DNA from 4 places in the Streptomyces sp. NPDC087844 genome. Region 2 is predicted to be linked to each of the others. Evidence: riboswitches for the same ligand, from Rfam matches in the RefSeq annotation. Region 2 holds a riboswitch; each other region holds the start of a gene.
The links. Region 2 has a riboswitch for cyclic di-AMP ahead of ACIOKD_RS04410 (NlpC/P60 family protein). Riboswitches for the same ligand answer to the same signal wherever they lie in the genome.
Positions count from the first base shown of each region.

Region 1 (7,328 bases), on a different contig from region 2:
CGGGCAGATCAGGCATTGGGCGCGAGATCCGTTCCGGCGCCCCGGCGGCGTACCGAGACCAGGTCCGTACGCGCCGCGGAGACCGGTTCCGGGGCCTGTTGTCCCGGGGCCCGCTCCGTGCCGCCCGAGCCACAGGGACCGCGGCCGGCGCCCTCGTGCGAGCCGCACCCCGCGTCCGCGTCCGTGTGCGAGCCGCATCCGGCATGCGCGGTGGCCCGGTGCTCCGGGAGCGTCACCTCGCCCGTGCCCTCCACCTCGAAACCGGCGTCCGCGATCATGTCCAGGTCGGCCTGGCCCGCCTGGCCCTCACTGGTGAGGTAGTCGCCGAGGAAGATCGAGTTGGCGAGATGCAGGGCGAGGGGCTGCATCGTACGGAGATGGACCTCACGGCCGCCCGCGATACGCACCTCGACGTCCGGGCAGACGAACCGGACCATCGCGAGGATGCGCAGACACCGCTGCGGGGTGAGGTTCCACTCCTTGGCGAGCGGGGTGCCCTCGAAGGGGATCAGGAAGTTGACCGGGACCGAGTCCGGGTCGAGCGCCCGCAGCGCGTGGACGACGTCGACGAGGTCCTCGTCGCTCTCGCCCATGCCCGCGATCAGACCGGAGCAGGCGGACAGACCCGCCGCGTGCGCCTTCTGGACCGTGTCCACGCGGTCGGCGTACGTGTGGGTGGTGGTGATGTCCCCGTACGTCCCCTCCGACGTGTTGAGGTTGTGGTTGTAGGCGTCCGCCCCCGCGTCGCGCAGCCGCTCGGCCTGGCCGTCCGAGAGGAGCCCGAGGCACGCGCACACCTCGACGCCCTCGTGTCGGTCCTTGATCGCCTTGATGGTGTCCGAGACCCGGTCGACGTCACGGTCGGTGGGACCGCGTCCGCTCGCCACCAGACACACCCGCTTGGCGCCGCCCGCCAGCCCGGCCGCCGCGGCCTGGGATGCCTGGTCGGGCTTCAGCCAGGTGTACTTGAGGATCTCGGCCTTCGAACCGAGCCGCTGCGAGCAGTAGGAGCAGTCCTCGGGGCACAGGCCCGATTTGAGGTTGACGAGGTAGTTGAGTTTCACCCGTCGGCCGAACCAATGGCGGCGTACCTTGCCGGCCGCGGCCACCACATCGAGGAGTTCGTCGTCGGAGGTGGCCAGCACGGCCAGTGCCTCGTCGCGGGTCGGCAGCTCGCGCCGAAGCCCCTTGTCCAGCAGCGTGTTCAGCAGGTCCATGAGGTCCGATCCTGGCCTATCCGACCGCGCCGGGCCAAGGAGGAACCAGACAACAGAGAGCGGTCGACGTGTGGGCATTGCCACACCATGGGTGGCTGGTGGTCCGGCTAGGGTCTGTGCGTTGCCTACAAAAGGCGGCTGTGCAGGGTCTGCACAGGACAGTGGGGACGGCCGGGCGGAAAGTCGTGTGTCGGGGCCCCATGGGACACCCGCACCCACCCCCACCTCATGGCCGGAGGACATATGGCCCGATCGCCGTTCGAGTGGATCGACGAGCAGGCACGGGCGCGCACCCGGGCCGGACTCGTCCGTACCCTGCGCCCGCGCCCCGCCGACTCCGCGCTCCTCGACCTCGCCGGGAACGACTATCTGGGCCTCGCCCGGCACCCCGAGGTCACGGAGGCCGCCGCGCGGGCAGCCAGGACCTGGGGAGGCGGCGCCACCGGCTCCCGGCTCGTCAGCGGCTCCACGGAACTGCACGCGGAACTCGAACGCGAACTGGCCGAGTTCTGCGGCTTCGAGTCCGCCCTCGTCTTCTCCTCCGGGTACGCGGCCAATCTCGCCGCCGTCACCGCGCTGGCGCCGCACGGCTCGCTCATCGTCTCCGACGCGGGCAATCACGCCTCGCTGATCGACGGCTGCCGGCTCGCGCGGGGCACCACGCAGGTCGTCGCCCACGCCGATCCCGACGCCGTCCGCAAGGCGCTGGACACGCGGACCGGGCCCGCGATCGTCGTCTCCGACACGGTCTTCTCGGTGGACGGCGACGCGGCCCCGCTGACGGCACTGGCCGCGGCCTGCCGGGAAGCGGGCGAATCCGGTGAGTCCGGTGCGTCCGGTGAGTCCGGTGCGCTTGGTGAGTCCGGCAGGTCCGGCGCGGCGCTGGTGCTGGACGACGCGCACGGTCTCGGTGTCATCGGCGACGGGGGGCGGGGCGCCGCGTGGGCGGCGGGACTCGCGGGCGCGCCCGACGTCGTCACCACCGTCACCCTGTCGAAGTCGCTCGGCAGCCAGGGCGGTGCCGTCCTGGGACCGGCCCACGTCATCGACCATCTGGTGAACGCGGCCCGCACCTTCATCTTCGACACGGGTCTGGCCCCCGCGGCGGCGGGCGCCGCCCTGGCGGCCCTGCGTCTGCTGCGCCGGGAACCGGAACGGGCCGCACGCGCGCGTGCAGTGGCCACCACGCTGTACGAGCGCCTGACGGCCGAGGGGCTCGAAGCCGTACGGCCCGACGCCGCGGTCGTCTCCGTGCGCGCCCCCTCCCCGGAGCAGGCGCTGCGCTGGGCCGCGGAGTGCCGTGCGGCGGGTCTGGCCGTCGGCTGCTTCCGTCCCCCGTCGGTCCCGGACGGCATCTCACGGCTGCGGCTCACGGCCCGCGCGGATCTCACCGACGGACAGCTCGACCGGGCCGTCGGCGTGATCATCGAAGCGCGCTGACAAAGCCTTCCCAGGCCGCGGGGGCGAAGAGGAGGGCGGGCCCCGACGCGTTCTTGGAGTCGCGCACCGCGAGCAGTCCGGCCCACGGGCCGAAGTCCGGCCGGGCCGTCTCGACGCAGTTGTTCATTCCCGTGCTGCGGCTGCTGCGCTGCCACCGCACACCGTGCAGATGAGCGCTGGGACGGTTGCTGAAAGGTACGTACCGAGGCGTGGCGGGCATGGTGCCTCCTTATGCGCCGTCAGCTACACCGGCGATGAAGTCCAACGTGTCCCCGGGCGAAAGGGCGAGGCCCTGAAGGGAGTTGAAGGCCTCCTCGTACGACTGGAGGTCTTCTCTCCGTTCGAGATAAAGGCTACTCGTCAAGTGGTCGAGAACAACCACATCCAGATCAGATCTGTTCGTAAACGAAAAAATAACAAAGGGCCCGGTGACTCCGACGTGAGCCCCGACTCCGAAGGGAAGAACCTGAATCCGCACGTGAGGGAGGTGCGCGGCCTCCCGCAGCCGCTCCAACTGCCGTGCCATCACCTCTGGTCCGCCGACGGTCCGCCGCAGCACCGCCTCGTCGAGAACGGCACTCAGGCGGAGCGGTGTGTTCGAACGCAGTACGTCCTGGCGCGCGAGGCGCACCTTCACCAGTACCTCCACCAGCGCGTCCACCCTGCCGTCGTGCGCCCCGCCCACCGCGGCCCGCGTCACCTCGCGGGCGTACTCCGGCGTCTGGAGGAGGCCGGGGACCACGGAGTTCTCCAGCGTGCGCATGGCACCCGCCTGCGACTCCAGACTGATGAAATCGCTGTACGTCGCAGGCAGGAGGCCCCGATAGGCGTGCCACCAGTGGTGCCGGCCGTCGTCGTCCGAGCCGGCCAGCACGACGAGTAACTCGTGCAGCTCCGGGTCCCGGACGTCGTACGCGTCCAGGAGCCGCCGCACGTCCGCGGGCTTGACCCCGCTGCGGCCGGTCTCGATCCGGCTCACCTTGGACTGATGCCAGCCCACGAGGCGGGCCGCCTCACCGCTCGTGAGGCCCGCGCGGGCGCGCAGGGCACGCAGTTCGGCGCCGAGCTTACGTCGGCGCACCGCGGGGCCGTACTGCATGGCCGTCTCCTTCCGACCGTCGCGCAAGCGCTATGGCGCCCGGCGTCACGCCGACGGTAGAGGACAAACCGGCTGACCGCCCAAATACGGTCGACGGTCGCAGAGTTCACCGCTTCGAGCGACAGATATATGCATATCTTGGTGGATCGGCACCACGAACGCCGAGGTAGTGGCACGCTGGCGCAAGCACCAGGCCGGGACCGTCTCGAAGTCATCCGCTTCGGTCGGGCCCCGGTCCCGTGGGAAAGGGACGACGTCGCATGGCAGACCACCAGGAAGCATCCGTCACTCTGCCGAGCGATCCCGCCTCGGTCTCCGCCGCCCGTACGTATGTCACCGACGTCCTGGCCACATGGGGACTGCCTTCCGACTCGGAGACCGCCGACACGGTCCGGCTCATCGTCTCCGAACTCGCCACGAACGCGGTACAGCACACCTTCGGACTGTCACCCACCTTCACGGTGGACATCGAACTCGACCGTGACGAACAGCTGCGCATCGGCGTGACCGACAGCCACCCGCGCTTCCCGAAACGGCTGCCCGCGGCCGTCCAGCAGGACAACGGCCGGGGCATGGTGATCATCCGCTGGCTGACCGCGGAGTCCGGTGGCAAGCTTTCGGTCCGGTCCACCAGGGAAGGCGGAAAGACCGTGTCGGTCACGCTGCCCTGGACGGTACCGGTGGAGCCGGTCTCGGCCGACTGACCGACGGCCCGTGACGGCGCCCTCAAGGGGCGCGGGGCAGTATCGACATGCGGCTCCGCCGCGTAAGCGCGACCAGCCACGACACGCCCGCCGACAAGATTTCAGACATTCACAAGATTTCAGACATTCAGCGGAGCGCTAGCCCTCATCGTCCGAGGTCTTGTCGACGGCCCGTTTCAGCAGGTATGGCAGGACCTCCCACAGACCGACGCAGAGGAGCAGAGTGGTCGCCCCGGCCACGATCCCCTCGGTCCGGTCCACCGCCACGTCCACGACGAGCAGCACGGAACCGGTGAGAGCGAGCGCGAGCACGGCCAGGCCGGCCTGCGCGAGCCGGGACGAGGCATTGACCACCAGCGGCTTGGCGCCCCGCTGGAACAGCCGCCGGTGCAGGGCGGCGGGGGCCGTGAAGAGTGCCGCCGCCAGGACCGAGAGCAGCAGGGTGACGACGTACGTGGTGCGCTGCACGGTGTCGAGGGACGGGAACCGCGGGGTGAAGGCGAGGGTGAGCAGGAAGGCGAAGAGGATCTGAACGCCCGTCTGGGTGACCCGCAGCTCCTGGAGGAGTTCGAGAAAGTTCCGGTCGGCGCGCTCAAGACGGGTCTCGTTGCGCCCCTCGTGGTGGTGCGGATCGGCCATAAGTGAACGAGTAACCATTCAGCCGCCGAAATCACGCGTCATGCCCGGGTCCCTCACGGGGCGGCCGTGGAGATCGCCACGGCCGCCCCGTGGGTGGATCACCTGACCCGGCCGTACCAGACGCTCTTCGTCCAGATCTTCTGGAGCTTCACCACATCCCCGGTCTTCGGCGAGTGCCAGATCCGTCCCTTCCCGGCGTAGATGCCCACGTGGTAGACGTTCCGGCCCGAGTGGAAGAAGACCAGGTCCCCCTGCTTGCGCTTCGAGGAGGAGACGTGGTTCGTCTTGTTGTACTGGGCCGCAGCCGTGCGGGGCAGCTTCTTGCCCGCCTTCTTGAACGAGTAGAGCGTGAGGCCGGAGCAGTCGAAGCGCTTGGGCCCCACGGCCCCGTACTTGTACGGGGCGCCCTTCTTGGAGGCCGCCACCTTGAGTGCCTTCGTCGCGGGAGTGGCCGCTTCCGCATCGGACGCGAAGCCAGGGGCCACTATGCCGCCGCCTACGGCGGCGATGGTGAGGACCGATGCGGTACCGGCCCTGCTGAACAGCGACGGGACACGATTGAGCGCAGTCATGCGCAACCCTTCGTCAGCCGCCTGTGAAGGATGACCTGTCGGATTCGGGCTGGCGAAGTTGCCCGGCCGCAGCTGCGGCTTCACCCCAAGGGCCACTCGGATCTCTCCGGCGGCCCGTCGTGCCTGGGTCCTCCACTCCTGCCGATGCACTTCTGTCGACCGGTCATCCGGGCAGCGGCAGGACTCGGCGTCCGCCCGGACCGCCCCGCCGCTTGTGGCGGGGGCTTGTCGTCGCAGGGATCTTGACGCACTGATGTCCCAAAAGCCGAGCGGAATCGGCGATTTGTGGTCTTACTCACCACTCACCCGTTCGGGTGGACAGCCCTTTCTGCGGGTGGGTGTCGAGAGCCTCAAGGACCCTCGCACCAGCACTGGAACAGTTGATTCCGCCTCGGACGTACGTGCGTTGCGCAACTCGCCGGGGCCTGGGGGAGCAGTTGCGACTACGCCGACCGGGGGTACGCCGTCTGGTGCGTTTCAACTCCGGTGCGGACGCTTCGTCAAGTGCGCGCGTGAGGCCGGACCGAGGGGTGTGGTGTTTGTCAGGTGTCGGTGTCGGTGTCAGGTGTCGGAGCTGGGCGGCAGGGCGACCCGGCTCGCCCTGCGCTCACCGTCGAGGACGCGCAGGGCCCGCGCCAGGGTTGCCGCGTGCAGCTCGTGTTCGCCCCGCTGGTGCATCAGGGTCAGGGCGTCGCGCAGCGCGGTGGCCCTGCCGACCAGTGCCTGGGCCGCGCGCAGTCCGCGGTAGGTGTCCCCGGAGTGTGCCGGGTTGATCCGGCCGAGGAGGTCGACCACCTCCAGATACCGGTCGATCAGCTCGGCTTCGGCCCGCGTCAGAGCCGGCAGCGGGGGCAACTCGGGTGGGAGCATCGGCGGATCACCCCGCGCCGGGTGCGTCGGACGGGCCGGATGTGCCGGACGGGCCGGGTGTGTCGGACGCGCCGAGGGCAGTCTTGCGGCTGGGGACGATCCGGTCGATCAGCCCGTACTCCAGCGCCTGGTGGGCGTCGAGGATCTTGTCCCGCTCGATGTCCGCGCCGATCCGCTCCCGGCTATGCCCCGTGTGCCGGGCGAGCATCTCCTCCAGGCGGGCGCGGGTGCGCAGCAGTTCGTCCGCCTGGATGGCGAGGTCGGACGCCTGTCCCTGAACCGGCTCGGACAGGAACGGCTGATGGAGCAGAACGCGGGCGCCCGGCAGCGCGTACCGCTTGCCCGGTGTGCCCGCCGCCAGCAGCACCGCGGCGGCCGACGCGGCCTGGCCCAGGCAGATGGTCTCCACCTCGCAGCTGACGAACCGCATCGTGTCGTAGACGGCCGCCATCGCGCTGAAGGAGCCGCCTGGGGAGTTGATGTAGAGCGAGATGGTCCGGTCGGGTGCCTGGTACTCAAGGTGCATGAACTGCGCCATCACGTCGTTCGCGGACGTGTCGTCGATCGGCGTCCCGAGAAAGACGATCCGTTCTTCGAGGAGCTTGGAGTACGGATCCATGGTCCGCGTCCCCGAACTGGTGCGCTCGGTGAACTCGGGCAGGACGTGGCGGGCGGACGGCCGAGCTGGCGGCTGAGCTGGCGGTCGGGTTGTTGAGCGGGTCACGACACACGCCTCCTCTGGGAGAGGTCCTGTAAAAAATGTACAGGACGTACATGACGTTATGAT
Region 1 covers NZ_JBIUVD010000011.1:206,681-214,008, forward strand. Annotated here, with positions in the region: gene ACIOKD_RS22700 (adenosylmethionine--8-amino-7-oxononanoate transaminase) at 1-16, opposite strand, end outside; gene bioB (biotin synthase BioB) at 9-1,217, opposite strand; gene ACIOKD_RS22710 (8-amino-7-oxononanoate synthase) at 1,461-2,657, shown strand; gene ACIOKD_RS22715 (DUF397 domain-containing protein) at 2,641-2,877, opposite strand; gene ACIOKD_RS22720 (helix-turn-helix domain-containing protein) at 2,887-3,756, opposite strand; gene ACIOKD_RS22725 (ATP-binding protein) at 4,017-4,460, shown strand; gene ACIOKD_RS22730 (DUF6328 family protein) at 4,599-5,099, opposite strand; gene ACIOKD_RS22735 (C40 family peptidase) at 5,198-5,671, opposite strand; cyclic di-AMP (ydaO/yuaA leader) riboswitch at 5,675-5,861, opposite strand; gene ACIOKD_RS22740 (hypothetical protein) at 6,233-6,541, opposite strand; gene ACIOKD_RS22745 (ATP-dependent Clp protease proteolytic subunit) at 6,549-7,265, opposite strand.
Region 1: it holds a riboswitch for cyclic di-AMP, as region 2 does, so the genes downstream of both, ACIOKD_RS22735 (C40 family peptidase) here and ACIOKD_RS04410 (NlpC/P60 family protein) in region 2, are expected to answer to the same signal.

Region 2 (7,328 bases):
AGCGGACGCCGCCGACGACCTTGTAGGGCAGGCCGACCCGGATGAAGATCTCTTCGAAGACACGGGACTGGGCGTTCGTACGGTAGAAGACGGCGACGTCGCCGGCCTTCGCGTCGCCCGCGTCGGTGAGACGGTCTATCTCTTCGGCGACGAACTGCGCCTCGTCGTGCTCGGTGTCGGCGACATAGCCCGTGATGCGCGCGCCCGCGCCCGCGTTCGTCCACAGGTTCTTCGGGCGGCGCGATTCGTTGCGCTCGATGACCGCGTTGGCGGCGGTCAGGATCGTCTGCGTGGAGCGGTAGTTCTGCTCCAGCATGATCGTCGTCGCGTTCGGGTAGTCCTCCTCGAACTGGAGGATGTTACGGATGGTCGCGCCGCGGAAGGCGTAGATCGACTGGTCCGCGTCACCGACGACGCACAGCTCGGCCGGCGGGAGGTCGCCCTCCCCCGGCGGTACGTCCTCAGGGTGCGCGACGGGGTCCGTGGCGCTGCCGACGAGCTCCCGGACGAGGGAGTACTGCGCGTGGTTCGTGTCCTGGTACTCGTCCACGAGGACATGCCGGAAGCGGCGGCGGTAGTGCTCGGCGACGTCGGGGAAGGCGCGGAGGAGGTTGACCGTCGTCATGATCAGGTCGTCGAAGTCCAGCGCGTTCGCCTCGCGCAGCCGCGACTGGTACATCGCGTAGGCCTGGGCGGCGGTCTTCTCGAAGCCGTCGGAGGCCTGGGCGGCGAAGTCCTCCTCGTCGATCAGCTCGTTCTTCAGGTTCGAGATCTTGGCGCTGAAGGACTTCGGCGGGAAGCGCTTGGGATCGAGATCCAGGTCACGGCAGACCAGGGCCATGAGCCGCATGCTGTCGGCGGCGTCGTAGATCGAGAAGGACGACGTGAAGCCGAGCTTCTTGCTCTCCCTGCGCAGGATCCGCACGCAGGCGCTGTGGAAGGTCATGACCCACATCGCGTGGGCCCGCGGGCCCACGAGCTGCTCGACGCGCTCCTTCATCTCGCCCGCGGCCTTGTTCGTGAAGGTGATCGCGAGGATCTGGCCGGGGTGCACCTTGCGCTCGCCCAGCAGGTGGGCGATGCGGTGGGTGAGCACACGGGTCTTGCCGGAACCGGCGCCGGCCACGATGAGCAGGGGTGAGCCATGGTGGACCACCGCGGCGCGCTGGTTCTCGTTCAGCCCGTCCAGGAGCGTGGCCGGGTCCATGAGCGGCCGAGGGGCGCCGTCGCGGTAATAGCCTCCCCCGGTCTCGACCCCGCTCGACCGGGGGGACCCCCATCGGCTCGCGGGCACGTCGAAGCGCCCGCCGAACAGGTCGTCCGGACCGTGGTCCGGCGCCTCGTCCTCGGGCGGCGGCGGGGGCTCTTCCTCGTGGGCCCGGGAGGGCTTGAGGTCCGCCAGGAAGCTGTCATCAAAGAGGCTGCTCATCGCTCTCCGAGTCTAGGCGCCCCCACTGACACCCGGCCGCCACCCCGGAAACTCGGCGGAATCCGGGCCGGGCGGCCGAGGGGGACCCTCACCCGTAATGAGTGCGTCACTACACACGGCGACCATGACGGTGTCTTGGCGTGCCGCGCCGTGCCCCGTCGCGCCCCGTCGTGCCGTGTCGTGTCGCGCCCTGTCGTGCTGTGTCGCGCCGCGCCGTGTCGTGTCGCGCCCGGCGCTACCGCTGCAGGGCGCCACTTCGCCCCGCACCCGAACCGCGTATGGATGATTTCCGTATAGCCGTGCGGAGACAGGGCGCACCGGCACACCACCTGCCTGAGGTAATGACCGAGGCGGCCGGAACCGGCCCGTCGGCGCGGGCGCCGCTCCGCGACCCGGCCACCGCGCTCCCGCGCCCCTCAGGGACAACTCGGAGCAGATCACGACCAATTGACGTCAGCGGACGGCATCCGTGGCCCAGGTCACGAAAATGTATCGGGCATATCGCACATCAAACTTCACAGGTGCCACACGTATTGGCTAACTTTCGCGTAGACCGCTCGACCCGCACCGGCGAACAACGCCGGGCCGAGCGGGCTCCGCCGAATCCGGCATGCCCTCGCGGCCTCCGGAACCGGGGACCCAACCGATCCTGGGGTGAATCGGTCCGACTCCCTCGCGGGACAAGGACCGTAGGGCAAACCTTCCGAAGCATTCGCCCGAACCCGACAGCTAACTCGGTAGGCGGATGACGGAAGGAGACGCCCTCGTGGCGCCACACCGCAAGTCGCGGCCCCCCAGCCCCTTGGGCGTACGGACGCCGGCCCTCGCCACCGCGGCCCTGACCTCGGTGGCCCTGCTCTCCCAGACGGCGGACGCCTCGCCTGCCGCGGAGCCCACGCCCAGCACGGAGGAAGTCCAGAAGAAGATCGACGACCTCTACCAGCAGGCTGGCACGGCCACCGAGAAGTACAACGCGGCCAAGGAGAAGACCACCAAGCAACGCAAGCGCGTCGCCACGCTCCTCGACGACGTGGCGCAGCGTACGGAGAAGCTCAACACCGCGCGCGAGGCGCTGGGGACGTTCGCCGCGGCGCAGTACCGCACGGGAGCGTCCGCCCCCGACACGGCCTCTCTCCTCCTCGCGGACAACCCGCAGGACTACTTCGACCAGACCCAGCTGATGAACCGGCTGACCGCCCGCCAGCAGCAGGCCGTCGACGAGTACGTCACCCAGCGGGCCACCACGTCGAAGAGGCGGCAGGAGGCCTCCGAGGGTCTGGAGACGCTCACCACGACGCAGAGCACGCTGAAGACGTCCAAGGCGGACGTTCAGCGAAAGCTCGCCGAGGCGCGCGAGCTCCTCTCGAAGCTGACCGCCGAGGACAAGGTCCGCCTCGCCGCGATCGAGCGGGAGAAGCAGGAAAAGGCCCGGCGCAAGGCGGACGAGCTGGCGCGGCAGCAGGCAGCCGACGCGGAGCGCCGGCGCCAGGAGGCGGCGACGCAGGGCACCGGGGCCGCCGCCGGAACGGGCGCGGGCACCGGCACCGGCACCGGCACCGGCACCGGGAGCGTGCCGGGATCGGACTCCGCCTCCTCCACCAAGGCGGCCAAGGCGCTCGCCTTCGCCCGCGCCCAGATCGGCAAGCCGTACGTCTGGGGCGCCAGCGGTCCTGGTTCGTACGACTGCTCCGGTCTGACCCAGGCCGCCTGGAAGGCCGCCGGAGTGACCCTCCCGCGCACCACATGGGACCAGGTCGAGACCGGCACGACCGTCTCCGTGGACAACGCCCAGCCCGGCGACCTGGTCTTCTTCTACGACGACATCAGCCACGTCGGCATCTACATCGGCGACGGCATGATGATCCACGCCCCGAAGCCGGGTGCCTACGTCCGCGAGGAGTCGATCTACTACATGCCGGTCCACAGCGTGGTACGGCCGGGCTAGGGGCCCACCCGCATCCGGACGGGGTACGGCACGTGTGTGCCGTACCCCGTCCGCGTACCCCGTCCGCGTACCCCGTCCGCGTACCCCGTCCGCGTACCCCGTCCGTGTTCCGGGTCGGATTCCGGGTCGGATTCCGGGTCGGTCGCTCAGGTCCAGAGCACCGCGATGAAGACGTTCACCGTGGTCAGCCCGCCCACCAGGGCGAACAGGCCCTTCTCCACCTTCTCGTCGTCGCGTTTCACGTAGACGAGGCCGAGGATCACGACCAGTAGCGCCAGCTTCACGCCGATCTTGATGTTGTTGACGGTCTGGTCGTCGGCCTGGTTGAGGCCGACCAGGACCGCGCCGGTGACCAGCATGGTCAGCGCGCCGTGGAGCATGGCGGGGGTGAAGCGGGCCGTGCCGCCGCCCATGGCCTTCAGCTGGGTGAGGAAGCCGCCCAGCAGGGAGGCGATGCCGATGATGTGCAGGGCGACGAAGACATGAATGAGTACGTCCATGAGCCCGGACCCTAACCGGACGCCCGCATGCCGCCTCGCACCGGCCCGCACCGGCTCGCGTCGCCGCGCGTCGCCCCGCGTCGGCCCGCGTCGGCCCGCGTCGGCCCGCGTCGGCCCGCACCTCAGGCTCCTGGCAGGCCCCGGGCGGAGTCCATAGCACCGTCGCGCGTGCCGCTCCCCCACAACGTGAACATCGGTCACCCCACCGCGCCAAGTCGGTGGCACCGGGCCCGGATCACGGTCGCACCCGGTCAGCTCGTGGCCGAGTGCCACCACTTCCGTACATGCCGTTACCACCGGCGCATCGTGAGGTTTAGCGTCCTTCCCCAGGTGACCGGCTCCCCACCACAACCGCCCGGGCCAGGGCGGCAGTCGGTACCACCGCCAAGAAGTCCGGCGGCGGCCCGCTCCCCCTGTGCGGGCTGCCGCCGGACGTGCAACCAGCCCTTGAGGGCCGCCGCCGTGGACGTCTCAATGCCCCGGCGGCCGTACGGAAGGAACGTGGATCGCACGTGGCAGCACACCGCAAGCCCAGACAGCGCTCACTCGGCGGCGGTACGGCCCGCACCGCCTTCACCATCGCCCTCGCGGGGGTGGCGAGCGCGACCGGGTTCGACGGGACGGGGGTCGCCGCACCCGAGCTGACGCCGGCCCAGGTGAAGGCGAAGGTCGACAAGCTGTACCAGGAGGCGGAGGTCGCCACCGAGAAGTACAACGGCGCGAAGGAGAAGTCCACGAAGGCGGCCGGCCGACTCGGCACGCTGCAGGACGAGGCGGCGCGCAAGACGGACCGGCTCAACGACGAACGGGACGCACTCGGTTCGCTGGCGACCGCCCAGTACCGGGACGGCGGCATCGATCCCGCGCTGGGACTGATGCTCTCCTCGGACCCCGATCAGTATCTGGACGGGGCGGCGTTCGCCGAGCGGGCCGGCAGCAGGCAGGCCTCGGCGGTCTCCCGCGTACGCACACAACTGCGCGACATCGAGCAGTTGCGCGGTGCCGCACACATCGAACTCACCTCGCTCACAGCACGACAGGCGGACCTCAAACGCCACAAGAAGACAGTCACTGGCAAGCTCGGCGAGGCACGCCAACTGCTGTCCCGGCTGCCGGACGCGGACCGCGTCCGCATTGGCGCGGACGACCCGGACACCGCACGCGCCTCACGTTCCGGACAGGTTCCCCGCGCCCTCGGCTCCCCCTCTACGACCGCCCCCAACTCCCGGGCGTCGGACGCGGTTTCGTACGCTTACGGAAAGCTCGGCAGCCCCTACGTGTGGGGTGCCACCGGTCCCGACGCCTTCGACTGCTCGGGTCTGATGCAGGCCGCGTACCGCTCGGCGGGCATCTCGCTGCCCCGGACGACATACGCGCAGATCAACGCGGGCCAACGCGTCTCCCGATCCGAACTCCAACCCGGTGACCTGGTGTTCTTCTACTCGGGCATCTCTCATGTAGGGCTGTACGTGGGCAACGGGCAGATGGTCCACGCACCCAACCCGTCGGCTCCCGTGCGGGTCGCGCCTATCGACGAGATGCCGTTCGCGGGGGCGACGCGGGTGGCGTGAGTGGTGTAGTGGTGTGTGAGGGGCACGTGAGTCGCGCGGGGAGGCGCGCAAGTGACGCGAGGGGGGTTGCGGCCCTCCTCATTTGGTCCCCCATACGGCTTCCTCATTGGACCTGTCCACGGGGCCGTCCCCGGACGAGGCTCACGCTCATGACCACGCCTGCCGACACCACTCCCGCCGTCGCCCCACCCGCCCTCGCCACATTTATCGACTACGTCCACGGCTACTCCGCCCACGAGTCCCGCCGCCTCGGTGACCAGGCCGACACCCTCGCGGAACTCCTCCACGCCGGAACGGCCTACCCACCAGGCAGCGAAGTCCTGGAGGTCGGCTGCGGCGTGGGCGCCCAGACGGTCCACCTTGTCGCGGCGAGCCCGGCGGCCCGTTTCACGGCGGTGGACGTCTCGGCCGCCTCGCTCGCCGCGGCCCGCACGCGCGTGACGGCCGACCACCCCTGAGGCCGCGACGATCTGTGAGCGGCCTCCCACCACCGGCCCCCACCACCCTGTGCGGGCGCCACACCACTCGCCCAGGCCTGGCGGCTGGCGGCTGGCGGCTGGCGGCTGGCGGCTGGCGGCTGGCGGCTGGCGGCTGGCGGCTGGCGGCTGGCGGCTGGCGGCTGGCGGGCAAGTCCTAGACCAGTCGTCGTGCCGTCGCCCACCGTGTCAGCTCGTGTCGGTTGGAGAGCTGGAGCTTGCGCAGGACCGCCGAGACATGGGACTCGACCGTCTTGACGGAAATGAAGAGCTGCTTGGCGATCTCCTTGTAGGCATACCCGCGGGCGATGAGCCGCAGGACCTCGCGCTCGCGCTGGGTGAGGCGGTCGAGGTCCTCGTCGACCGGCGGGGCATCGGTGGAGGCGAAGGCGTCGAGGACGAAGCCGGCGAGGCGGGGCGAGAAGACGGCGTCGCCGTCCTGGACACGGAAGACGGAGTCGACGAGATCCGTGCCGGTGATCGTCTTCGTCACATAGCCGCGGGCGCCGCCTCGGATCACACCGATGACGTCCTCCGCCGCGTCCGACACGGACAGCGCGAGGAAGCGCACCGGCTGCTCGGGGTCGGCCATCAACGGCGAGCAGCGGCGCAGCACTTCGACCCCGCCCCCGCCCGGGAGGTGCACGTCGAGGAGGACCACTTCGGGGCGGGTCGCCGTGATGACGGTGACCGCCTGGTCGACGTCCGCGGCCTCGCCGACCACCTCGACGCCGGTCCGCTCGGTCTGCCCGATCTCCGCCTGCACTCCGGTACGGAACATACGGTGGTCGTCGACGAGCACCACGCGCACCCGCCGCCCCGGAGCGGAACCCGCCGGGTCCTCGGCCGAACCCGCGCCGGCCGCACCCGCACCTGGACCGGCCGCGCCTGCCTTCGGCCCGACTGCTCCGGCCGTACCGGCCGGTTCGTTCGCGTCGCTCATGTCTCCGCCCTCTCCATCTCCAGCTCGACCTCCGTGCCGCCGTCCGGCACCGCGCGCAGCCTGGCAGTACCGCCGTTGCGCTCCATGCGGCCGATGATCGATTCTCTGACGCCCATGCGGTCGGCGGGTATCGAGTCCAGGTCGAATCCGGGACCGCGGTCCCGGACCGAAACGAAGACGGTCCTTCCCTCGACCTCGGCGAAGACCTGCACCGCGCCGCCGTCGCCACCGTACTTGGCCGCGTTCACCATGGCCTCCCTCGCGGCCTGCATCTGGGCGCTGATCCTGTCGTCCAGCGGGCAGTCGCCGACGACCACGACCTCTATGGGAACTCCGTGCTTGTCCTCAACCTCCGCCGCGCTGCGTTTGACGGCCTCGGCGAGGGTGTCGGGCTCGTCCGCCTCGTCCTTGCCGGTGCCCTCCGGTTTGTAGAGCCAGTTGCGCAGGTCGCGCTCCTGGGCGCG
Region 2 covers NZ_JBIUVD010000002.1:169,570-176,897, reverse strand. Annotated here, with positions in the region: gene pcrA (DNA helicase PcrA) at 1-1,429, opposite strand, end outside; cyclic di-AMP (ydaO/yuaA leader) riboswitch at 2,017-2,189, shown strand; gene ACIOKD_RS04410 (NlpC/P60 family protein) at 2,196-3,374, shown strand; gene ACIOKD_RS04405 (hypothetical protein) at 3,521-3,874, opposite strand; gene ACIOKD_RS04400 (NlpC/P60 family protein) at 4,387-5,445, shown strand; gene ACIOKD_RS04395 (class I SAM-dependent methyltransferase) at 5,595-5,903, shown strand; gene ACIOKD_RS04390 (LuxR C-terminal-related transcriptional regulator) at 6,079-6,864, opposite strand; gene ACIOKD_RS04385 (PspC domain-containing protein) at 6,861-7,328, opposite strand, start outside.

Region 3 (7,328 bases), on a different contig from region 2:
CCGCACCTGGACCGGGTGTTCTTCGGCAACAGCGGAACGGAGGCCGTCGAGACCGCGCTGAAGTTCGCCCGGTACGCCACCGGCAGGCCACGCGTCCTGTACTGCGCGCACGCCTTCCACGGTCTGACCACCGGGTCCCTGTCCGTCAACGGCGAGCACGGCTTCCGGGACGGCTTCGCCCCGCTGCTGCCCGACACGGCGGTCCCGCTCGGCGACCTCGACGCCCTGGCGGCGGAGCTGAAGAAGGGCGACGTCGCCGCGCTGATCGTCGAACCCATCCAGGGCAAGGGCGTGCACGAGTCGCCGCCCGGCTATCTGCGCGACGCCCAGGAGCTGCTGCACAAGCACAAGGCGCTGCTCATCGCGGACGAGGTGCAGACCGGGCTCGGCCGCACCGGGGACTTCTACGCCTACCAGCACGAGGACGGGGTCGAACCGGACCTGGTCTGTGTGGCGAAGGCGCTGTCGGGCGGATACGTGCCCGTGAGCGCCACCCTCGGCAAGGACTGGATCTTCAAGAAGGTCTACTCGTCCATGGACCGGGTCCTCGTGCACTCCGCGAGCTTCGGATCCAACGCACAGGCCATGGCGGCCGGCCTCGCCGTGCTGTCGGTCATGGAGAACGAGGAGATCGTGGCGAACGCCCGTGCCACGGGGGAGCGGTTGAAGTCCCGGCTCACGGCGCTCGTCGACCGGTACGAGCTGCTGAGCGACGTACGCGGCCGGGGGCTGATGATCGGCATCGAGTTCGGCCGGCCCACCTCGCTGAAGCTGCGCAGTCGCTGGACGATGCTGCAGGCCGCGCGCAAGGGGCTGTTCGCGCAGATGGTCGTCGTACCGCTGCTGCAGCGGCACCGCATCCTGACCCAGGTCTCCGGCGACCACCTGGAGGTGATCAAGCTGATTCCGCCGCTGGTGATCGGTGAGCGGGACGTGGACCGGTTCGTGGACGCGTTCACTGCTGTGATGGATGAGGCGCACAGTGGGGGTGGGCTGATGTGGGACTTCGGGAAGACGCTGGTCAAGCAGGCGGTTGCCAACCGGTAGGGGCCGCGGGGCCCTGCCGTAGTGGGGTCCCTGCGGGCCGGTGGGGCCGTTCGCGCAGTTCCCCGCGCCCCTGAAGGGGCAAAAGACTGCGCCGTTCCCCGCGCCCCTGTAGGCACGCGTCCCTGGGAGGCGGGGGTGCGGCCGAGTCCTTGGGGGCGCGGGGAACTGCGCGGCCAGCCGCAGGGTGCCCGCGCCTTTTGCCTCTGGGGCAAGTTATTTGCCTCGGAGGCAAAGCTGCGGCTCAATGGACACATGAACCCTGACAAGGGTACGCAACCCCCCGAACCGGAGCGGCTGCCCGCCGTCGCGCCCCAGCTACGCGCACTGCGCCACCGCGCAGCCCTCACCCTGGAGTCCGCGGCCGGTGCCGCCGGACTCTCGCCCGCCCATCTCTCCCGGTTGGAGACCGGCCGGCGCCAGCCCTCGCTGCCGATGCTGCTCACCCTGGCCCGTGTCTACGGCACCACCGTCTCCGACCTGCTCGGTGAGACGGTCACCGAGCGGGACGCCGTCGTGCGCTCCGCCGACATGGAGCCCACCCGGGCCGGCGGCTGGACGTACTGGCAGGCCGGCGCCGCCGGACGCGGCATGCAGTCCCTGCGCGTGCACGTCCCCTACGGGGCGCAGGGCGACATCGTGCGGGTCCACCCCGGCGAGGAGTGGCTGTACGTCCTGCACGGGCGGCTGCGGCTGCGGCTCGGGGACACCGCACACGTCCTCGAACCGGGTGACAGCGCCCACTTCGACTCGCTGACCCCGCACCGGATCGCCGCCGCGGACCGTGACGGGGCCGAGCTGCTCTTCGTACACACCCTGCTGCAGAGTCCGACGGCCGCGCTGTGTCTCGGGCCGGCGACGACCGTCACCGGCCCTTCCCTTTCCACGACTCCGACGACGATCTCAGGAGAAGGCTCATGAAGGACTTGGAGGAGAAGTTCCCACGCGCGCTGTGGGTTCGGCTCATCATCTATGTGGCGGTCGGGCACGTCTTCGCCGCCTTCGTCTACCTGCTCTTCACCCTGGGAGCCCAGAACCAGTAAGGGGTCCGGTAGGGGGTCCGGGCGGCCGGGTCAGTCGAGGAACCGCTGCCGCAGCCGCTCCCGTATCCCGGGGGTCACGCCGAGCGCCTGCTCCAGGTACGCGTCGACCCCGCCCCAGGTCTCCTCGATCGTGTCGAACGCCGCCGCCAGGTACTCGGCGCGTGCGTCGAAGAGCGGGCTGAGCAGCTCCATCACCTCGGGGGTGTACGCCGAGGAGGAGGAGCTGCCGCGGTGGACCTTGTAGCGGCGGTGCGCCGCGTTCGACTCCAGGTAGTCCGCCTCGATGGCCTCGCGCTCGACGCCCACGGCGAGGAGTGTCACGGCGACGGAGAGACCGGCCCGGTCCTTGCCCGCCGCGCAGTGCATCAGGGCCGGGACACTGTCCTCGGCCAGCGCGTGCAGCACCTGACGATGCTCGGCCGTGCGCTCCTTGATGATCGTGCGGTAGGACGTGATCATGCGGTTCGCCGCCTGGCCGTCCGCGAGCAGTTCCCGCAGCTCGTCCAGGTTCCCGTCGCGGACCATCTTCCAGAACTCGGCGCCGTCGGCGGGGTCCGTCAGCGGCAGGTTCACATTGCGCACCCCGGGCAGCTCGACGTCGGCGCCCTCCAGCCGCTGGTCGGCCGCATTGCGGAAGTCGAAGATCGTGTGCAGGCCCAGTGAGGCGAGGAACGCGGCGTCCGAGGGCGTCGCGTGCGCCAGGTGGCCGCTGCGGAACAGCCGTCCGTACGCCACCCGCCGGCCGTCCGCCGTCGGCAGGCCGCCCACATCGCGGAAGTTGCGTACGCCGGCCAGCTCGGGTTCGGTCGACGGGACCTGCTGCGTCACGGGGGCTCCTCCCCTCGGCCACCGACGCGGCTCGTCGGCGAGGTGCGTATCCGACGATACGACATGGGTTCGTGGGCCAATGAGTTGTCCACAGGCGTTGCCCGAAAGGCAGGTCGGCCCTGATGATGTTGGGGCTTGAGCGTGCCTGTTCGAATATGTGAGGGCTTGATGGTAGAGATCGGCGCAGACGGCCGTACGTGGCTTCTTTCGGGACCCACGAGCAGCTACGGCCTGCGGCTCGGTGACGAGGACGAGCTGCTTCATCTGCACTGGGGCCCGAGGATCGCGCTCGCCGACGCCGAGGCGCTCGCCGCGGGCCCGGGTCCCGAGTACTGGGCGTTCGAGGCCACCCTCGACGGCCATGAGGAGTACCCGGTCGAGGGCGGCCCCCGCTTCGTACGGCCCGCGCTCTCCGTGCGCACGCCGGAGAGGCGCGGCACCGAATGGCGCTTCGAGGGGTACGAGACCGCCGACGGGGAGGGGGCCGCCGAGGCCGCCGGTGACGAGTTGCGGCTGAGGTTCTCCGACTCCGGGCTCGGCGTCACGCTGCACTACCGGATGCGGGCGGGCACCGACGTCGTCGAGCGATGGGTGACCCTCGCCAACGAAGGGCCCGCCCTGGAGGTGCTGCGCGCCGACTCCGCGACCTGGACGCTGCCGCGGCACGACGGGTGGCGGCTGTCCCAGCTGCACGGACGCTGGGCGGCCGAGTCCCGGCTCGTGCGCTCCGAACTCACCTACGGCGAGAAGATCATCGGCAGCCGACGCGGGCACACCGGGCACCAGCATCTGCCGTGGGTCGCCCTGGACGCGGACGGCACGGCGACCGAGGAGCTGGGCGAGGTCTACGGCTGCGCCCTCGCCTGGTCGGGGACCTGGCGGATCGCGGTGGCCCAACTGCCCGACGCGCGCGTGCAGATCACCGGCGGGGCCGGATACGACGACTCGGGTCTGCTGCGGCTGGAGCCCGGGGAGACCTTCGTCACTCCCGTCTTCGCGGGGCTGTGGAGCGACGGCGGCTTCGGCGGGGCGAGCCGCGCCTGGCACGCGTACCAGCGCGCGCACGTGATCCCGGACGCGGACCAGGACCGGCCCGTGCTCTACAACTCCTGGGAGGCCACGGAGTTCGACATCTCCGAGGAGCAGCAGCGGGCCCTCGCCCGCCGGGCCGCCGACGCGGGTGTCGAGCTGTTCGTGGTCGACGACGGCTGGTTCGGGGCACGCACCAGCGACCGGGCCGGCCTCGGCGACTGGACGGTCAACCGGGACCGCTTCCCCGGCGGCCTCCGGCCCCTCAGCGACTACGTGCACGGGCTGGGGATGCAGTTCGGCATCTGGGTCGAGCCCGAGATGGTCAACCCCGACAGCGACCTGTACCGCGCGCACCCGGACTGGGCGCAGTTCCAGCCGGGACGGAAGCGGACGGAACTGCGCAATCAGCTCGTCCTGAACCTCGCCCGCGAGGACGTCCAGGAATACCTGTGGGAGCAGCTCGACGCGCTCCTGGCCAGTGCGCCGATCGACTACGTGAAGTGGGACTTCAACCGCTGCTTCACGGACGCGGGGTGGCCCGGCGAGGCGTACCCGCAACGGTTGTGGGTGGATCATGTGCACGCCCTGTACAAGCTGTTGGACCGGCTGCGGGCGGCCCACCCGGGCGTAGCCTTCGAGTCCTGCTCGGGCGGCGGCGGCCGGATCGACCTCGGGATCATGGCGCGTACGGACCAGGTGTGGACCTCGGACAACACGGACCCGCTGGACCGGCTCGCCATCCAGCACGGCTTCAGTCAGGTGCACCCCGCGCGGGCCATGGCCGCCTGGGTCACCGACAGCCCGAACACGCAGCTCAACGGACGCGTCAGCTCGCTGCGCTTCCGGTTCGTGAGCGCGATGGCCGGGGTGCTCGGCGTCGGCGGCGACCTCACCCGCTGGACCGAGGAGGAGCTGGCCGAGGCGCGGACCTGGGTGGAGCTCTACAAGGAGATCAGGCCCGTCGTGCAGGGCGGTGAGCTTCATCGGCTGCGGGCGCCGCAGGGCGGACTGAGCGCCGTCCAGTACGTCCGTGACGGTGACGCCGTCGTCCTCGCCTGGCTCCAGGCCCAGCATTACGGAGAACCGGCCGCGCCGGTGAGGCTGCGGGGCCTCGACCCGTCGGCATCGTACAAATGTCTCGAAACGGGCGAAGTCCACCGAGGTGCGGTGCTGTTGCACCACGGGTTGCGGACGGGGTTGCGTGGGGACCTCGATGCGGCAGTTATCCGCCTGCGTCGCGTGTGACTGATGTGTCCGTAATGGAGCCTTCATTCCAACTCGCGCCGGAGTGAAGGCTCCTGGGGCGGTCCTTGGTGAGCAGCGTCATACCCGTGACGTTCCGCTGTCGCCATGCTCACGTAAGTCCGCTTTGTTTTCAGGGGTTCAACAAACCAGGGACAGCCCGTATTCACGCAGGGTGACCGGTATTTCGGTCGAGGATCAAGAAAACGGGGCACACAGGAAACCCTCAAGCTTGTTCCGGCCTCTTCATGTCGCTTACGTTCGCCTCCAATCCGGACGGACGCCCAATCCTGCCGCCGCCCGGAATCCGCACACTCACCCGTATGTGGCAGGAGCGGGGGACCCACAGGTAGTACGCCTGTTCCGGTCTCCGGAACGGCTTGGGGTTAAGTCGTGCGAAAGCACGGCCGGGCATCTCCAGCTCGCACCCGACAGCTCACCTCGCAGGCGCCGGAGAGGAATTCGTCATGCCCGCGAAGGGTAAGCACCGCCGTCCCAAGTCCCAGCGTTTCACCCGATCCATAGCCGTGGCCGGAACGGGGGGCGCAGCACTCGCCCTCCCGCTGCTCGGTGCCGCCGGAGCGCACGCCGCGACTCCGCAGACCGCCGCCGATTCCGTGTCGAGCGCCGCGAATGTCGCGAATGTCGCGAGCGTCGAGTCCGCCGCTGCCGCACCGACCGCGGAGAAGCAGGCCGAGGCGAAGGCCGAGGCGAAGAAGGCCGCGACCAGGACGTACGCCGTGCGTTCGGGCGACTCCCTGTCGAAGATCGCCGACACGCAGGACGTCAGTGGCGGCTGGAAGAAGCTGTACTCGGACAACCGCACGTCCATCGGCGGCGATCCGTCTCTCATCCACCCGGGCCTGAAGCTCGCCATCGGCGGCAAGGCGGCGGCTTCGAGTTCCGACTCCACCGCCCCCAAGTCGTCCGGCAAGTCCGCCGACAAGTCCGCCGACAAGCCCGCGGCCAAGAAGACGACCACGGCGTCCAAGGCCGCGGACACCTCGACGGCCACCGGCTTCTCGCTGCCGGTCTCGGGGGCTTCCATCGGCACCGCGTACAAGATGTCGGGCAGCATGTGGTCCAGCGGGTACCACACCGGTGTCGACTTCGTGGTTCCCACCGGTACCGCGCTCAAGTCCGTCGGTGCGGGCACGGTCGTCTCCGCGGGATGGGGCGGCGCGTACGGCAACCAGGTCGTCATCCAGCTCGCCGACGGCCACTACGCCCAGTACGCGCACCTGTCCTCCCTCTCCGTCTCGGCCGGTCAGACCGTGACCGGCGGACAGCAGGTCGGCCTCTCGGGTGCCACGGGCAACGTCACCGGACCGCACCTGCACTTCGAGATCCGCACCACCCCGGACTACGGCTCGGACGTGGACCCGCTGGCGTACCTGCGCGCCAAGGGCGTCTCCATCTGACGCCGGCCGACGCCTGCTGACGCCTGCTGACGCCTGCTGACGCCTGCCGACGCCTGCTGGTGTCGGCCGACGCCTGCTGGTGTCGGCCGACGTCGCCGACGTCGATTCGCGTCGATCGGTGCCGACCGCCCGGCTCGTCTCCGAAGGCCGGACCCTGTGATCCCCGGGGTCCGGCCTTCGGCATGTCCCGCTCCCCCGACGACCTCCTCGCCACACCCCGCGGCGCCGGGAGCTGCGGCAGCGCCACCGAACGCGTCCCTTATTCCGGGATTGACCAACACTTGACGAGTGGCTTATCTCACCGGGCGTCAACCCCGTCCTACGGTCGCGTAGGTCACACCTCAAGGTGAATCATGGGCCGACGTGGCAGACGATTCGAAAGACGACAACAGATCAGTGATCGGGTCGTACGTGGCGGTGGGGGACAGCTTCACCGAGGGCGTCGGCGACCCTGGTCCGGACGGGGCGTTCGTCGGCTGGGCCGACCGGTTCGCGGTACTGCTCGCGGACCGGCGGCCCGAGGGCGACTTCGATTACACCAACCTCGCGGTTCGCGGGAAGCTGCTCGACCAGATCGTCGAGCACCAGTTGCGGCGGGCCAGGGAGCTCGCGCCGGACCTGGTCTCCTTCTGCGCGGGCGGCAACGACATCATCCGGCCGGGCACCGATCCCGACGAGGTCGCGGAGCGATACGAGCGTGCCGTCGCCGACCTCACGT
Region 3 covers NZ_JBIUVD010000008.1:213,503-220,830, forward strand. Annotated here, with positions in the region: gene ACIOKD_RS18520 (aspartate aminotransferase family protein) at 1-1,047, shown strand, start outside; gene ACIOKD_RS18525 (helix-turn-helix domain-containing protein) at 1,300-1,965, shown strand; gene ACIOKD_RS18530 (DUF6126 family protein) at 1,962-2,087, shown strand; gene ACIOKD_RS18535 (tyrosine-protein phosphatase) at 2,118-2,915, opposite strand; gene ACIOKD_RS18540 (alpha-galactosidase) at 3,084-5,192, shown strand; cyclic di-AMP (ydaO/yuaA leader) riboswitch at 5,477-5,652, shown strand; gene ACIOKD_RS18545 (peptidoglycan DD-metalloendopeptidase family protein) at 5,657-6,610, shown strand; gene ACIOKD_RS18550 (SGNH/GDSL hydrolase family protein) at 7,007-7,328, shown strand, end outside.
Region 3: it holds a riboswitch for cyclic di-AMP, as region 2 does, so the genes downstream of both, ACIOKD_RS18545 (peptidoglycan DD-metalloendopeptidase family protein) here and ACIOKD_RS04410 (NlpC/P60 family protein) in region 2, are expected to answer to the same signal.

Region 4 (7,328 bases), 110 kb from region 2:
AGTCATGATGGTGATCTCCTGTAACCAGTCGTTCGTCCCGCTCGGGGGCTCCGCCCCCGAACCCCCGTTGCGCAGTTCCCCGCGCCCCTTACAAAGATCGCGCAGTCGGCCGCGTACCCCCGGTCGCTCACGCCGTAGGCAGGACGCACGCCCCCTTGCGCCACCACTCCGGCAGCATCGCGATCGCCTCGTCGCCCAGGGGGTTCACCCCCGGCCCCGCGGCCAGCGAGTGCGCGACCAGTACGTGCAGGCACTTCACCCGGTCCGGCATCCCGCCCGCGCTGGGAAACCCTTCGAGCACGTCGATGGAGTCACGGCGCGCGATGTAGTCCTCGTGCGCGGCCCGGTACGCCTCGGCCAGCTCGGGGTCCGTGGCGAGACGGTCCGTCATCTCCTTCATGACGCCGTTCGCCTCCAGCGTGCCGATGGCGGAGGCCGCGCGCGGGCACGTCAGGTAGTACGTCGTCGGGAACGGCGTCCCGTCGGGAAGCCGGGGGGCCGTCTCGACGACGTCCGGCTGTCCGCACGGACAGCGGTGCGCGATCGCGCGCAGCCCGCGCGGCGGCCGCCCGAGCTGCTGCTTGAAGGCCTCGACGTCGGCGTCGGTGGGCTCGGTGCGCGCGGTGGGCGGCGGGGGCGTTTCCATGCCTTGGCTCTGTGTCCTTCTGGTTCAGTTCACTGGTCGGAGGCGTCGGCCTTGTCGACGCCGTCCCAGACGTTGGCGTACCAGGCCCGGTCGGCGGCCGTCCGGTCCGTGCGCGTCTTCTTCGCCGCGTCGGGGTCGACCACGATGAAGCCGGTCTCGCCCGGCATCACGTAGTGCAGCCGTTCCCGAATGCGCTGCTCGGCGTACGCGTCGTCCTGCCAGCGCGCCTTCAGGTCGCGCAGCTCCTCGACGCGCTCGCGGGCCTGCTCGCGCTCACGCTGCAGCTCGGCGACCTCGGCACGCTGGGAGACGTACTGCCTTATGGGATAGGCGAGGGCCACGACGAGCGAGCAGAGGACGAGGGCGAGAAGCGCCGCGCGGCCGGTCAGCCGGGAGCGGCGCGCCTGGCGTTTGGTCTGGGAGCGGTAGACCCGGGCGGCGGTCTGCTCGCCGAGCGCCCGCAGCCTGGTCGCGGTGGAGAACCGGTCACGGTCCTTCACAGCCATCTGTCCCGCCTCCCCGATACGTACGTACGTCCCCGCACACGGTACGGGACCGGGTACGGGGACGTACGTACGACGCTGCCTACGAGGGCGTCAGCCCTTGAAGCGGGGGAAGGCCGAACGGCCCGCGTACACCGCGGCGTCGTCGAGGATCTCCTCGATGCGCAGCAGCTGGTTGTACTTGGCGACGCGGTCCGAGCGGGCCGGGGCGCCGGTCTTGATCTGGCCGCAGTTCACGGCGACCGCGAGGTCGGCGATGGTGACGTCCTCGGTCTCGCCGGAGCGGTGGGACATCATGCACTTGAAGCCGTTGCGCTGGGCCATCTCGACGGCGTCCAGGGTCTCGGTCAGCGAACCGATCTGGTTGACCTTGACCAGCAGGGCGTTGGCGGAGCCCTCCTCGATGCCGCGGGCGAGGCGCTCGGGGTTGGTGACGAAGAGGTCGTCGCCGACGATCTGGACCTTGGAGCCCAGCTTCTCGGTGATGACGTTCCAGCCGGCCCAGTCGTCCTCGTACAGCGGGTCCTCGATGGAGACCAGCGGGTACGCGGCGACGAGCTCCTCGTAGTACTCGGTCATCTCGGCGGCCGAGCGGGACTTGCCCTCGAACTCGTACTTGCCGTCCTTGTAGAACTCGGACGCGGCGACGTCCAGCGCGAGGGCGACCTGCTCGCCGGGGGTGTAGCCGGCTTCCTTGATGGCTTCGACGATGAGGTCGAGGGCCTCGCGGTTGGAGCCGAGGTTCGGGGCGAAGCCGCCCTCGTCGCCGAGGCCGGTGGACAGGCCCTTGGTCTTCAGCACCTTCTTGAGGGTGTGGTAGACCTCGGCACCCCAGCGCACGGCCTCGGAGAAGGACTCCGCGCCGATCGGGGCGATCATGAACTCCTGGATGTCGACGTTCGAGTCGGCGTGCGACCCACCGTTGAGGATGTTCATCATCGGGACGGGCAGCAGGTGCGCGTTCGGTCCGCCCAGGTAGCGGAAGAGCGGCAGGTCGCTGGCCTCGGAGGCGGCGTGCGCGACGGCGAGGGAGACGCCGAGGATGGCGTTGGCGCCGAGCGAGGCCTTGTTGTCGGTGGCGTCCAGGTCGATCATCGCCTGGTCGATGAGGCGCTGCTCGGTGGCGTCGTAGCCGACGAGCTCCGGGCCGATCTGCTCGATGACGGCGAGGACGGCCTTCTCGACACCCTTGCCGAGGTAGCGGTTGGGGTCTCCGTCACGGAGCTCGACTGCTTCGAAGGCACCGGTGGAGGCGCCGGACGGAACGGCGGCACGACCCGTGCTGCCGTCGTCGAGGCCGACCTCGACCTCGACCGTGGGGTTGCCTCGGGAGTCCAGGATTTCCCGGGCTACGACGACGTCGATGGACGGCACGAGCATCTCCTTCTGGGATGTGACACAAGCTGTGCCGGGCCGGAGGCCCGGTTGCGCGCAGGCCGTGGTGGCCCCGCGGGATGAGCCTAACCGGCTGCCGGGGATCGGCCAGCCCTCGACCGCCTCCTGGACAGAACCGAGAGGAAATTGTTTCCGAACGGAACAAAGACGCGGGCGGAGGCAGGGGCGGAGGCACTCACAGAAAAGCCCCGCCCCGGTGCGTACGGGGGAACACGCACCGGAGCGGGGAGCCCGTGGGGGACGGGGGTGGCCCTCACGAGGCCTCCACTATGAAGGACACGGATGTGAGAGCGCTGTGGTTCAGCGGCGATTCGGATGTGGGCCGGACTTCCGGTCGAGGCCGAGCGGCCAGTGCCTCGACCGGACATCCGGCGCCACCGTCAGCCGGGGTTCAGCTGAGGTGCAGCTGCTGGCCCGGGAAGATGAAGTCGGCGTCGTCGACGATGTCGTCGTTCAGCTTGTACAGCTTCGCCCAGCCGCCCTTGACGTTCTTCTTGTCGGCGATCCCGCTGAGGGTGTCGCCCTTGACGACCTTGTACTCGCCGTCGCCCTTCTCGACCTTCTTGCCGGTCGGGGTCTCGACGGTCTTCTTCGCGGCCGGACGGTCCTGGGAACGCGAGGCGCGCTCCTCGGAGGACTGCGAGTTCTGCTGCTGCGGCTGCGAGGTGCCCTGGTTGGAGCTGTCGGAGCCCGAGGGGGCGGTGGAGCCACCGGTCGAGGCGCCGGACAGGCCCACGCCGCAGCTCGGCCAGGCACCCTTGCCCTGGCTCGCGAGGACCTTCTCGGCGACGGCTATCTGCTGGGACTTGGACGCCTGGTCGGCGGTGGAGGCGTACGAACTGCCGCCGTACGCGGCCCAGGTGGAGGACGAGAACTGCAGGCCGCCGTAGTAGCCGTTCCCGGTGTTGATCGACCAGTTGCCGCCGGACTCGCACTGGGCGACGGTGTCCCACTCGGAGGCAGTGGCGGCGGAGGCGCCCGTGGCGCCCATCAGCGGGACGGCGACGGCGGCGGTGGTGACACCGGCCAGCGTGGCGAGACGGGTAGTCCGGTTGGCAAGTGTCGGGCGACGGTGCTTGCCCTTGCTCGAAAGCAGCATGAAGTGATCCCCTCACCGACGCCTGCGAGGTGAGCTGTCGGGTTCGGGCCAAGTGAGTTGCCCGGCCGCGCGACACTGCTGTCACACGGCTTAACCCCAAGCCGTACCCGGTCTCGACGACCGGTTCCGGCACTTACCTTGGGTCCCCCGCTCCTGCCTACGGCGCTTTACGCGACGACTGTTCCCGTACGGCCGTTGGCAGGATTCGGCGTGCGACCGTCGGGGCTCACCAATGGCGAGCGGTCACGACCGTAGACACGGGCCGCGCCGAATTTCAAAGACGATCAGGGGTGTTGAGATCCATGTCTCAATTCGCCAAATCGGACATTCAGCGCGAACTACCGCTGGTTTTCGCCCGATTCGGCGCCTTGATCACTACTTGCTCGATGCCGCTCAGCCGTCGACCGTGATGCGCTGACCGGGGATGATGAAGTCCGGGTCGGCGCCGATGCTGTCCTTGTTCGCGGCATAGAGCTCGCTCCACCCGCCGTCGACACCAAGGGAGTCGGCGATGCTGGAGAGACTGTCCCCGGAACGGACCGCGTACGAGCCTTCGTCGGCGAGGACGCGTGAGGTGCTGTCGATGCGCGAGGCGTGCCGGCCGGCGTAGTCGTCAGCGCGGGGGGCCATGTCGACCTCTTCGGCGCTGCCACCCCGATGACGGCCGGAGTTGTCCGCGGCCGCGTCGGCCGAAGCGTCGTCATTCTGGGACGACTTGTCCGAGTCGTCACTCTTCGCCTTGGTGTCCGCGGACGAGCTGTCCGTTCTCTGTGACTCCGAGGCGGAGTCGTCGGAGGACTTCGCATCGGAGTCCGTCGAGGAGTCGGACTTCGCGCCGTCGCTCCCCTTTGTCGCGTCCGCGTCGGCCGACGGGCTCGGAGAGTCCTCGGCGAGGCCCGTGTCGACGTCGGCGGAGTCGGAGTCCTGCGTCAGACCGGCGACGAGACCACAGGTCACCCAGGCGCTCGTCCCCTGGTCCGCGAGGATCTTCTCGGCGACGGCTATCTGCTGCGAACGGCTGGCCTGGTCGGCGCTCGGCGCGTAGTCGAGGCCACCGTGTTCCTCCCAGGTCTCCTGGTTCATCTGGAGGCCGCCGTAGAGCCCGTTGCCGGTGTCGGCGCTCCATGAGCCACCGCTCTCACACTCGGCGACCGCGTCCCAGGTCGTGCCGCTGGCGGCACTCGCGCCGCTCGCACCGAGCAGGGGGATCGCGATGGCCGATCCGGCCACGCCGGCGGCGACGAGGAGCGCCGGGGCCTGGCGGGGGCGACGATGGCGGCCGTTCCCGGAGAGCATGCGGTTGCCTTTCGCGTGACAGCAAGGAGTACGCACGGGGCACGGCGGAAAGCCGTGCTCGTGACTGCTGCGACGGGCGGACCTGCCGCATTGATGGGTGAACGTAGTGGCACTCGAACTCTTGTCACAAGTCGATGCAGCGCAGATAACGTGAAGATCACAGAGTTGACGGAGTCTCACCTTCCGTTGCCTTCGGTGCTACAGCCGCAGAACTTCCGTCAAGACTTCGCGACCGGGGTGAACTCCACCGGAAGCGTGCGCAACCCACGCATGATGAGCCCGCCACGCCACCTCAAATCCGCCGAATCTCCCGCGAGTCGCAGGTCGGGCAGGCGGGTCAGCAGCGTCGCCAGCGCGGTCCGGCCCTCCAGCCGGGCGAGGGGCGCGCCGAGGCAGTAGTGGATTCCGTGCCCGTAACCGAGGTGTTGGTTGTCACTGCGGGAGAGGTCGAGCGTGTCCGGGTCCTCGAACCGGCCGGGATCACGGTCGGCCGCCGCGAGCACGACGAGTACGGGGTCACCGGCGGCGATGTCCTGACCGCCGACGCTGAGCGGTTCGGTGGCGAACCGCCAGGTGGCCAGCTCCACGGGCCCGTCGTAACGGAGCAGTTCCTCCACGCCGGTCGCGAGCAGGTCCGTGTGGCCGGCCGCGAGGGAGTCCTGCAGCCGCCGCCGCTGCTCCGGGTGGGTGAGCAGGGCGTAGGTGCCGTTCCCGATGAGGTTCACGGTTGTCTCGAAACCGGCGAACAGGAGGATGAAGGCCATCGCCGCGGCCTCGTTCTCACTGAGGTGCTCGCCGTGGTCGGAGGCCCGGATGAGAGCGGAGATCAGGTCCTCCCCCGGGGCGGCCACGTCCGTGAGTTCCTGGCGCTTGCGGTGGATCAGCTCGGCGAGGTAGCCGCGCATCTTCTTGACCGACCGGGCGACACCGCCCCTGGGCCCGCCTCCGTGCCGGATCATCATCCCGGCCCAGTCGCGGAAGTCGTCCTGGTCCTCGCGCGGGACGCCGAGGAGATCGCAGATGGCGTAGATGGGGAGCGGGAAGGCGAAGTCGTGGATGAGGTCCGCCTCCCCCCTCTCGGCGAACCCGTCGATCAGCTGGTCCGTCAGCTCCTGGACCCGGGAGGCGAATTCGGCCACCCGCCGGGGTGTGAACGCCTTGCTGACGAGCCGCCGCAGCCGGGTGTGGTCCGGCGGGTCGATGTTGAGCAGGTGGGTCATCAGCTCGGCCTTGCGCTCGCCCGGAATGCCGGTCTTGCCCTTCGCGTGCGCGGGCTCGTCGTGGTGGGCGGAGTTCTTGCTGAGCCGGCCGTCGGCGAGGGCCTGCTTGGCGTCCGCGTAACGGGTGACGAGCCACGCCTCCACCCCGCTGGGCAGCTTCGTCCGATGCACGGGGGCGTGCTCACGGAGCCAGGCGTACGCCGGGTAGGGATCGGTGGCGAACTCCCAGCTGAAGAGTTCGGGGACGGGCTGCCCCGTGGTCGGCGCGGGCGGCTGTGCAGGCGTTTCGGTCACTCCTCGACGGTATCGGGAGGGGCGGCCCGAGCCCGCCCGGCGTCCTGGCGGCCCGCGGTCGCCCGCGCCCACCGGTCGCGACTATGACCGATTTACGCTTTTCACCCTGGGCTGTCCCGAAAGGTACTGCCTCTTGACTGTCCGGCTCTCCGGCTACCTACATTCGCGAGCGTGGACCCCGAAATACTCCGGACCAGTTTCGCGGTCGTCGAAAGGCGGGCCGAGTTCGCGCTCAAGTACTTCTACTCGCATCTGTTCTGGCACCACCCCGATGTCCGCGCCCTGTTCCCGCTGGACTCCCCGCAGGACAAGGAACGCCAGCGGGACCGTCTGTTCACCGCTCTGGCGCTCGTCGTCGCCCGCCTGGAAGGGCCGGGACTGCATGAGTACCTCCGGGAGCTGGGGCGGGACCACCGGAAGTATCTGGCGCGCCCCGAGCACTACACGGCCGTGGGAGACAGCCTGATCGCCGCGTTCGCGGCCGTGTCCGGGTCGGCGTGGAGCGCGGAGGTGGAGAAGGCCTGGGACGAGGCGTACGCGCTGATCGCGGACGCCATGCTGGACGGCGCGGGGGAGGCGGAGAGCCAGGGGCAGCCGTCCTGGTGGGACGCCGAGGTCGTCGGCCGCACCGGGCATGGGGACGATCTCGCCGTACTGACGCTCCGTCCGGACCGGCCCCTCCTCCATCTGCCGGGCCAGTACGTGAGCGTCGGCAGCCCCCGGGTGCCGGGTGTCTGGCGCCCGTACTCCGTCGGCAACGCGCCCCGCTGCGACGGCACGCTCGATCTGCACGTCAGCCTCGTCCCGGGCGGCGCCCTGTCGCCCGAACTGGTCCGGCGCGTCCGGGAGGGCGATGTCCTGCGGCTCGGCGCGCC
Region 4 covers NZ_JBIUVD010000002.1:64,022-71,349, reverse strand. Annotated here, with positions in the region: gene ACIOKD_RS03985 (exopolyphosphatase) at 1-6, opposite strand, end outside; gene ACIOKD_RS03980 (DUF501 domain-containing protein) at 128-646, opposite strand; gene ACIOKD_RS03975 (septum formation initiator family protein) at 676-1,152, opposite strand; gene eno (phosphopyruvate hydratase) at 1,243-2,529, opposite strand; gene ACIOKD_RS03965 (transglycosylase family protein) at 2,936-3,643, opposite strand; cyclic di-AMP (ydaO/yuaA leader) riboswitch at 3,648-3,818, opposite strand; gene ACIOKD_RS03960 (transglycosylase family protein) at 4,037-4,939, opposite strand; gene ACIOKD_RS03955 (cytochrome P450) at 5,158-6,453, opposite strand; gene ACIOKD_RS03950 (globin domain-containing protein) at 6,625-7,328, shown strand, end outside.
Region 4: it holds a riboswitch for cyclic di-AMP, as region 2 does, so the genes downstream of both, ACIOKD_RS03965 (transglycosylase family protein) here and ACIOKD_RS04410 (NlpC/P60 family protein) in region 2, are expected to answer to the same signal.